3 regions of the Cellvibrio sp. QJXJ genome follow, and region 1 is predicted to be linked to each of the others. Evidence: predicted binding sites of a transcription regulator. Region 1 holds the regulator's gene; each other region holds the start of a gene.

Evidence for each region. The regulator PhoB, encoded in region 1, activates phosphate uptake and scavenging genes when phosphate is short. The targets are predictions, from matches to a motif close to TGTCATAAANNTGTAACA.
Region 2: the regulator PhoB is predicted to act here: its motif matches at 1,897-1,914, upstream of NNX04_RS08700 (ABC transporter permease subunit).
Region 3: the regulator PhoB is predicted to act here: its motif matches at 1,867-1,884, upstream of ppk1 (polyphosphate kinase 1).

Annotation. Positions count from the first base shown of each region.
Region 1 is NZ_CP101662.1:3,514,426-3,517,710, forward strand. It holds gene phoR (phosphate regulon sensor histidine kinase PhoR) at 310-1,593, opposite strand; gene phoB (phosphate regulon transcriptional regulator PhoB) at 1,741-2,439, opposite strand; gene ubiA (4-hydroxybenzoate octaprenyltransferase) at 2,570-3,285, opposite strand, start outside.
Region 2 is NZ_CP101662.1:2,004,720-2,008,004, forward strand. It holds gene NNX04_RS08700 (ABC transporter permease subunit) at 1-1,847, opposite strand, end outside; gene NNX04_RS08705 (PstS family phosphate ABC transporter substrate-binding protein) at 2,028-2,999, opposite strand; gene NNX04_RS08710 (ClpXP protease specificity-enhancing factor) at 3,232-3,285, opposite strand, start outside.
Region 3 is NZ_CP101662.1:3,652,263-3,655,547, forward strand. It holds gene NNX04_RS15800 (di-heme-cytochrome C peroxidase) at 1-1,119, opposite strand, end outside; gene NNX04_RS15805 (DUF4156 domain-containing protein) at 1,407-1,724, shown strand; gene ppk1 (polyphosphate kinase 1) at 1,921-3,285, shown strand, end outside.

The DNA of each region.
Region 1 (3,285 bases):
TAAAAAAGGTATAACCGGTGCCACTTGAGCGGCGCGGTAATGTTCAGTGCATTTATATCCAACAACCGGGGTGCGGATATTTTGCAGCAGCAATGAGTCTAAAATGACAACGTTGTATTTGGCGAGTCCGACTTTCGGGTTGAGCGGTAGGAGTTTGCGTAGCGCGTTCGAGTTTTGGCAATAATTCGGATTAATTTCGCCAAAAAAGCCTTTGAATTACAGGGTGTGAAAAAATTGTGATGCTGGTCTCACCCTCAAAAGGATGAGACTCCGGTAGTAAATAAGCCTGATGTGCGAATGTCGGTGTAACTATTGCGGCAGTGCAAAAACACAAATAAACATACTGCCCTTGCCTAGTTCACTGGTAATTTTTAATTCGGCGTAATGGCGCATCAGCACGTGTTTCACAATCGCCAAACCCAACCCGGTGCCGCCGGTGCCGCTGTTGCGGCTGGCATCCACACGATAAAAACGCTCGGTCAGGCGCGGAATATGTTGGGCATCAATGCCGGGGCCGTTATCGCTTACCGAAACATAAAAATGTTTCTCGTCCTGCCATAACAGCATGTTGATGCGCCCTTCGGGCTGGGTGTATTTGATGGCGTTAATTACCAGATTGGAAAAGGCGCTGTGCAATTCTTTTTCGTTGCCCTGCAACAACAGTGGGCGCGTGGTGTTGTTGCACACCAGCGTGAGCTGTTGGTTTTTATCCTTGCTTAATACTTCCGCTTCGCTTTTCACAATGGTGAGCAGCTGCTCAATATTAATGGGCTTGTAATTGTGGCCCGCCTCTGTGGTTTCGAGTTTGGAAAGCACCAGTAAATCGTTAATCAGCAGCGACATACGCTTGGCTTGCTGCAACATTTGCTGCAGTGGTTTATTCCAGCTCGGGGTGGTGTTGTTATCGGCGAGGGTTTCCACATAGCCGTTTATCACCGTGAGCGGTGTGCGCAATTCATGGGAGACGTTGGCGATAAAATCCTGACGCATTTTTTCCAAGTTGTGCAGTTGGGTCACATCACGCACCACAATCAATCGCTCCATTTTGCCAAACGGGGTGATTTGGAATTGCAGGTGTTTGGAGGGAAAACGCGGCGAGGGAATTTCCAGCGGCTCGCCGTAATTGCCCTCTTCAAAATAGGCGACAAATTTGGGGTGACGCACAAAATTGATGACCGATTGCCCCTGGTCTTTGGTATTCAACCCAAGCATGCGATGGGCGGCGGGGTTCCAGAAATCCAGATGGCCGCGCGCGTCCAGAATGACCAGCCCGTCTTTGAGTGCTGAGCTGATTTCCTGGATGCGTTTGATCACCGCTTGCAGGTTGTCTTTTTCAATGCGTTGATCGCGCTGCAGTTGGTAGATGTTGTCGAACACCTGCCCCCAGATACCGCTGGCCTCCGGCGGGTGTTCGCTCTCGCGTTTGAGTAGCCACTGGTTCAGGCGGCGCATTTGCCAGAGCATCCACACAATGTAAATGCCACAGCCGAGTAGCATCCACAGCGCGTAGTTGTCGCTGAAAAAACCAATCAGGCTGCAGGTGGCGAGAATAATCAGAATGCGCTGGAGTTCAGCGCTGAAACCTTTTAACAAGGGGGCCTCTCAGTTTCGATCCGTATTCGGCAGCGGGCAAGCCTGCGCGACACGCCGTGAACCCATCCATGGGGGCTAATCGTCGACATCCTGTCTCCGATTGTCGCTCAGGCTTGCCCGCTGCCGAATACTTGCAGCTTAGTGATATCAGGCTTCGATTCGTGTCGAAAAACGATAGCCGGTACCGCGTACAGTTTGGATCAGGTCTTCGTGACCGTCGATGGTCAGGGCTTTGCGCAGGCGGCGGATATGCACATCGACCGTGCGCTCCTCCACATACACATTGCCGCCCCAGACATGATCCAGCAATTGGCTGCGAGTATAGGCTCTTTCCTGGTGGGTGAGAAAAAACTCCAGCAGGCGATATTCAGTGGGGCCCATATCGACTGACTGATCGTGGATGGTGACGCGGTGGCTGGCGGGGTCCAAACACAGACCCTGTACGGTGATGGGGGCGGCGGAAATCTGTGGGTCGGCACGGCGCAATACTGCTTTCAAGCGGGCGACCAATTCACGCGGTGAAAAAGGTTTGGTGATGTAATCGTCGGCGCCAACTTCCAGCCCCTGGATTTTGTTGTCCTCTTCACCTTTGGCGGTGAGCATGATGATGGGAGTATTAGCGGTAACTTCGTCGCGCTTCAGGCGACGCGCGAGTTCAATACCGCTGGTACCGGGCATCATCCAATCGAGCAGGATCAGGTCGGGTTTTTCGTCGATAATCAGGCCGTGAGCGTCCTGCGCGTTACTGGCTTCCAGCACTTGGTACTCGGCCATCTCCAGTGCCACACGCAACATATCGCGAATGGCGGATTCATCGTCGACGATAAGAATTTTGCGACCAGTCATAATCTTCTGCCTAATAAAACTACGGTAGGCTTCACGTTTCATGAAGCTATTGTTGCAGCTTATTTAATAAGCTCAGTGTTACATATTTATGACAAGTCAGAAAATTGTAGCTGCGTGCAGTCGCGTGGGCTTAGTGCCAGTAATAATCCATAGCTAAACCGGCAAATACCGCCACACCCACCCAGTTGTTATTTAAAAAGGCTTTGAAGCAGGCTTCGCGCGCGCGAAAGCGAATCAACCACTGTTGATAGGCAAACAAACCACCCGCCACCGTCAAGCCCAGATAATAGAACAGCCCCAGCTCAAAGCGATTACCCACCAGAATCAGCGCATAGAGCGCCAGGATTTGCAGGATGCCGGTCATCAACCGATCCTGTTCCCCAAACAAGATGGCGGTGGATTTCACGCCGATTTTAAGGTCGTCCTCGCGATCCACCATGGCATAAAAGGTGTCATAGGCCACCGTCCAAAGCACCACGGCGAGGTAAATCAGCCAAATGTTTTCGTGTAGCGAACCGGCCTCGGCCGCATAGGCCATGGGTATTCCCCAGGCAAACGCGGCGCCCAATACCACCTGTGGTAAGTGGGTGTGACGTTTCATAAAGGGATAACAAAAGGCGAGCAGCAGGCCACCCACAGAGAGTTTGATGGTAAGCGGGTTGGTCATCAGCACCAAGGCAAAGGCGATCACGCATAGGCCAATGAATAAAAAAATCGCCTCGCGACTGGAAACTGCGCCGGTGGCGAGTGGGCGATCTTTGGTGCGCGCGACGCTACCGTCGATTTTGCGGTCGGCAAAGTCATTGATTACGCAGCCAGCCGCGCGCATCACAATCACACCCAGGG
Region 2 (3,285 bases), 1.5 Mb from region 1:
ACCAAAGCATTGCGCTGGCTGTAGCTAATACCGTTTTCAGTAAACCACTGACGCATACTGCCATCAAAAAACCAGATCTCCGCTAAAGGGCTGGCGGCGATACAAGCCCACACGGTGAGAATAATCGGCAGCACTAGAATGACAGCTTCCCAACCCTCAGGTACGCGGTTGCGCAGCGAATCCGGACACCGGCTCCAGAGATAGCCCGTAATTAGCATAACAATCGGCAATAAAATCAAAATACTGAATATTGCTGGCAAATGATTTTCGATAAACGGTGCGAGCCACAAACCTGCGAGGAAACCTAAAATAACAGTGGGCAATGCAGCCATAATTTCGATAGTGGGTTTAACAATGCCGCGCAATTTGGGCGTCATAAAATAGGCGGTATAAATTGCCCCCATCACCCCCAAAGGTACCGCAAACAGAATCGCGAAAAATGCAGCTTTCAACGTGCCGATAGAAAGCGGAACAAAACTCATTTTAGGTTCAAAATTATCGCTGCCCGATGATGCCTGCCAAATGTATTCCGGTGCATCGCGCCCTTCGTACCACACTTTTTTCCAGAGCGAGCTGAAAGAAACCTCGGGGTGTTTGTTCCAGACATCGGCCACACTCAGGTTATTAGCGTCATCCAACCACAAGCTGCGATTGTGAATGGGAGAAATAGCAAGCTGCTGAATAGGTTTATCACTCACCGACTCAATTAATAAGGTGCGCTGGGAGGTAGCGTAGTAAATACCGATATTGCCTTTGTCGTCGCCAGCCCAGAAACCGCGACGCGCATGCTCAGGTGTGATACGGGTGATGGCGCCATCCAACGCCTCAAAACCACGTACATATTTCAATTCATAAATGTTGTCGGCGTTGCGAACCAGAAACCATTGGCTCAGAGCGCCCTTGTCGGTGCCAATAATGAGCGAGGCAGTTCCCACCAAAAACTCCATACGGGTTACTTTGCCATCAGGAATAGTCACTGGTGCCTGAACTTTTACAGCGCTAGGGTTGATGATGCTGTAGAGCAATAATTGCGACTGATCTGTAGCAATCACTAAATGCTGGGCACCGCTATCAATCTGCATAGATACGGGCTTACTGCCATTTGGAAGCGAGGGAAGCGCTATCACTTCCTGACTGATACTGACTTCCCCGGTAATCATATTTTGACTGCTGCTAAAAATAGCGAGCAGTAGACGCTCATCTACCGTCATGGCCGCTAATAAAATACCGCTGGAAGTCTCTTGTACGGCTAGCTGGGTAAGCGCTGCACCTTGGTCATCCAAGGTTAAGGGAGAATCACCCAAGGGATACACCAAACTCGGTGTGATTTGGCGTTTATCGTTTGGATAACTGAGCGCGTAATTGGCTTTGGTTATTGATACCTGGCCATTGCTGTAACCATAAGCAACCAGACCGTAATCAGGCGTACTGGTCGCCATACTGGTAAAACTCACATCAGCGGCGCGCGATACCTGGGCATTAAGCACTTGGCTGCCATCGCTGACATTAAAAAAATGCACTGCGCCGCTACGCTTGAAACTGGCCCCAATTTCTTCGTAGCGTTCCAGCGTGAGGTATTCAGTCGGGTCGGAGGCCTGCTGTTGCAACTGGGCGGGCGTGTAGCTGTGCAAGGGTTCAACCGAGGCACCACGAAACAAGGGAGCAATTTCGGAGAATAGATAAAAGAAAATTAAACCGAGTGAAAATACTACCGCGAGTCCGGCAGACATCACCCCGTAGCGCGATAGCTGGTCTTTAAATTTGCGAATGTTGCGCAACTTGCTGCGCTGCTCGCGATTGGGCATCAGGCTCTGGATTGGCTTTGCCGCTGTAATGGGTTCGGACATGGTCTACTCACCTGTTTTATCGTCTGGCGCAAGAATCCTAACAATCAAAGATGACACTTTTGTTACAAAAACCCGAAACCGTCATCTGACTGTCATATTTACCCTGGCTCTATCTATAAAAAAACGCCGAACAAGTCGGCGTTTTTATGGGTAACACAAGAAGCTCCAGGCCCGCGCTGATTACTTCTGCAATTCAGCCAGTGCTTTGTTGGCCATTGACGCAGGCAGCGGGATATAACCATCGCGCACTACGGTTTCCTGGCCTTGCTTGGAAAGAATCAACTTCACAAACTCTAACTGAATCGCATCCAGCGGGCGGTTCGGATGCTTGTTGATATACATGAACAACACACGTGACAGCGGATAGGTTCCATCCAGCGCGTGAGTTGCATCGGCAGTAACGTAAGGCTGCCCATCTTTCTTGGACAGAGGCACGGCGCGCACACCTGAAGTGATGTAGCCAATACCTGAGTAACCAATACCGTTGATCGATTCAGACACACCCTGGACTACAGATGCAGAACCTGGTTGCTCGAGAATGTTGGATTTGAAATCACCTTTACACAGGGCTTCATCTTTGAAGTAACCATAAGTACCAGAAACGGCATTGCGGCTGTACATGGTGAAATCACGATTTGCCCATGCACCGGTCAAGCCCACATCACCCCAACGAGTCAGGTCTTTGGCACCACCACATTTGCGGGTTGCCGAGAAAATGGCATCCACTTGAGGAATACTTAAACCTTCGATCGGGTTGTCTTTGTTTACGTAAACTGCAAGTACGTCAATCGCTACCGGTACAGCGGTGGGTTTGTAGCCATGCTTGGCTTCAAACGCCTGGATTTCCTCGGTTTTCATTGCGCGGCTCATAGGCCCGAAGTTAGCAGTACCTTCGGTTAAGGCCGGTGGTGCAGTTGAAGAACCAGCACCTTGAATCTGGATATTGACGTTGGGATACCACTTTTTGAAATCTTCAGCCCAAAGGGTCATCAGGTTGTTGAGTGTGTCAGAACCGATTGAGTTGACGTTACCTGATACGCCAGTGGTCGCCTTGTACTCTGGCAGCGCTGGATCAATTGCAGCCTGCAATGCAGTAGCACAAACCATAGAGCCGGCAAGAACCAACCCCTTCATAATTTTCATAGCGTTCATAGAGCGCTCCATCTGTGATTACATGAGTAATAAATAGTGTGTCTACCTGTGAAGAGTTGTCCCTTCAGTGAGACTTACTTTACCCAGCAAATATGACAGTTATGTGACCGGAGGAAATTTTTGTCACAAATGTGTCGCACAAATGTCATACAGCCAAACCAGGGTTATACCGCCACCCAAAACAAAAACACCAGCCGAAGCTGGTGTTTGTGAACATCAAAAACGAGACGATTTATTTAACCACGCGCAAGCCCGGTCGTTTGGCGGGAGGAGTGTCACCCGAGGG
Region 3 (3,285 bases), 140 kb from region 1:
CAGCGGCCCCATGCCCGCATTGCTCGCCAAGCCATTCCACTGCACATAGTCAGACTGGGCGATGTCCCATAAAAAGGGGTAGCTGACGGGGGCGTTAGGTTCGTTGAAAATCAGGGCCTTGATGCGCTCCATATCCACCATGCCGAGGCCGGGGTAGCCGTCATCGGTAGACATCAAGCGCTCGATAATTTTGGCAAACTGTAGGTCGCCAATAATGGTCTCGCTGATCTTGTACAGCACCTTGTCCACCTGTGCGGCGGTCATGAGGTTGGTGTCGCCATCGGCTTTGGTGGCGCCGATGAGTACATCGCGCAACTGTTTGCGGCTGATCACATGTTCCAGCACCCGGTTGTAGATGCGCCCAAAGGCATCGAGGCGCGCATAACCGTAGTCGACACTGGAGTGGTTAATAGTGTTGTAGAGGTTAATTTTGCGGGTCCAGCGTTTGAGGTCGCTCTGCACATCCTCCGCGCGGCTGTAGCTGTTATTCAGCGTCAACACCTGCTGTACAAAGCGCTGGTTTTTTTCCGCGTCGGTGAGCGCGCGGGTCATGCTTTTTTCCAGCTCGGTGAGAAAACCCACCATATCAGCCAGCGCCGGGCCACCGTCGATCCGGATGGCCGTACCTTTGTAGTTAACCTGACCCGTGTGGCAGGCGGCGCAGGTAAACCCGACGTAATCCTTGCCTTTATAGCTCTCTTTGACAAAGCCGACCGGCAGGCCGTCGGGGTTGAAGAAAGTGGGTTTTTGCGGCAGGTAGCGGTATTTGTCGATCAGGCTTTTGGCGCGAAACGGCTCGTTGAATTCGGCCTGTTCCAGGGCGATAAAAAAGTCGTAGGGAATCAGTGCCGAGCCTTGGGTGGTGTTGTAGTACCAGAGGCTGTCGTTGGCGCTCCAACCCTGATCCAGGTAGATGGGGGTGGAATAGTTCTCGCCAAAAGTGCCGTTTTCTACCGCCAGCGCACCGCGCACCGGGTCGTCGTCCCATTTTTGGTAGAGTTTGCCAATGGCAAGAGTGATTGACATAAAAATACCCAGCACTGCCAACAGCTTGATTAGCCGCCGCAGATTTTGCCGGTTGAACAGGTGATGACGGGCACCTTGCGGTGATGAACCCATGGGTAAACTCCTCTTTAGGGATTGTCCTATCGCTGAATCTGATTATTGGTCGTACAACACGGGGGTGACGCATATTAGTCACAGCGCGGCAGCGGGGCCGGATGCGCTAGCGCTAAAGATACTACTGCCGATAGCGATTGCCCAAATTTATTATCTTTGATGCCACAGGCTTGCGCGCGGCAAGGCTTGCAACCCTGACGCGCTGGCATTAGTGTAGCCGCGAGTTTTTGGTCGTTGGCTAGTATCTGACCAGCGACTACCCCACCATCACTTGCGAGGATCTGCTTATGAAAAAAATGTCTCTGTTGGCTGTAGCCCTGGTATCACTCACCAGCGCCTGTACTTGGGTGAAAGTGAATGAACAAGGCAGCAATGTGGCGGTTGCCAACGCCGCTAACGTACGCAGCTGTGAAAAAGTCCGCACCGTGAATGTAAAAGTGAAAGATAACTTTGTTGGTTCTATGAAGCGCGACCCTAACAAAGTGGCCACTGAATTGACCAACATGGCACGCAATGAAGCCAGTTCATTTGGTGGTGATACCATTGTTCCGGCCAGTCTGGTGAACAATGGCCGCCAGAGTTTTGATGTATACAAGTGCAACTGATTCGTCGCTGATTCCCACCAGTGGATCAGTCACCAAGGCCTGCAAGTGCAGGCCTTGTTTTTCCTTCCCGCCGCTATTTTTCATTCTCACCTAACGGCCCCGCCGCAGCGATTCTTTGCTAGTGTTACAACAGGAACACTACTGTCTTATTTCTGTCACACAATTGCCATAATCTGGCGCAACTTATTGGCTTCACATGAATCGTGTTACGAGGTACAAGGTGGATAACGCCTATTTCAACCGCGAGCTGAGCCTGCTCGAATTCAACAAACGTGTTTTGCATCAAGCCTATAACCGCAGTTTGCCACTGCTGGAACGGCTGCGATTCCTGTGTATTTTTTCCACCAATCTTGACGAATTTTTTGAAGTGCGCGTGGGTGGCCTGGTAGAAATTCTGGAGCGCAATGCGCCCCCAACCCAAGGGCCGGACGGCCTGACCCAAACCCAGACGCTGAATGAAATTTCTGTGCGCGCCCATCAATTGGTGGATGAGCAGTACCGCATTCTGAATGAAGAAGTGGTGCCGGCGATGCGCGAAAACGGCATCTCTGTGCTGCGCCGCGACGAGTGGACGCCAGAGCAAATTGTGCATTTAAAGCAGGTGTTTCTATCCGAAGTGCTACCGGTACTCAGCCCCATCGGCCTGGACCCGGCGCACCCCTTTCCGCGCATCCTCAATAAAAGTTTGAATTTTATTGTACGCCTCGATGGCAAAGACGCGTTTGGGCGCAACTCCGGCCGCGCCATAGTGCAGGTGCCGCGCTCGCTGCCACACATTGTCGAATTGCCCAAAGAATTAGTCACCCAAGGGCGCGCATTTGTTTTTGTCTCCTCCATTATTCATTTTTTTATGGGTGAGATTTTTGTGGGCATGACGGTGATGGAAAGTTACCAGTTCCGACTCACCCGCAACTCGGACATTTTTCTCGATGAAGAGGAGACCGATGACCTGTTGCGCGCGGTGCAAGGTGAACTTGCCTATCGCCAATATGGCGACGAAGTGCGCCTGGAAATTACCGACACCTGCCCCGGCGAGCTGGAGCAGTTTTTATTGCAGCGCTGCGAAATTAAAGAGCGCGATTTGTATCGCATAAACGGCCCGGTGAACCTCAATCGCTTTGCCGATTTATTTGAACTGATCAAAACCCCGCAACATTATTTCAAACCGTTTGTGCAGGCCATGCCCAAACTGCCCAAGCGCAACAACTCGTATTTTGAAATGTTGCAGAAGCAGGATATGTTGCTGCATCACCCCTTTGACTCATTTCAGTGTGTGGTGGATTTTTTACGCGAAGCCGCTGCCGACCCCCAAGTGCTGGCGATTAAACAAACGCTTTATCGCACCGGCTCCAACTCACCAATTGTGGATGCCTTGGTTGCCGCTGCCAAAGCGGGCAAAGAGGTGACCGCGATTGTGGAATTGCGCGCACGTTTTGATGAAGAACAAAACGTGGCACTGGCCGAGCGTTTACAGCGTTTTGGTATTCACGTGATTTACGGTGTGGTCGGTTTTAAAACCCACGCCAAAATGATTTTGGTCGCGCGCCGCGAACAGACCAAA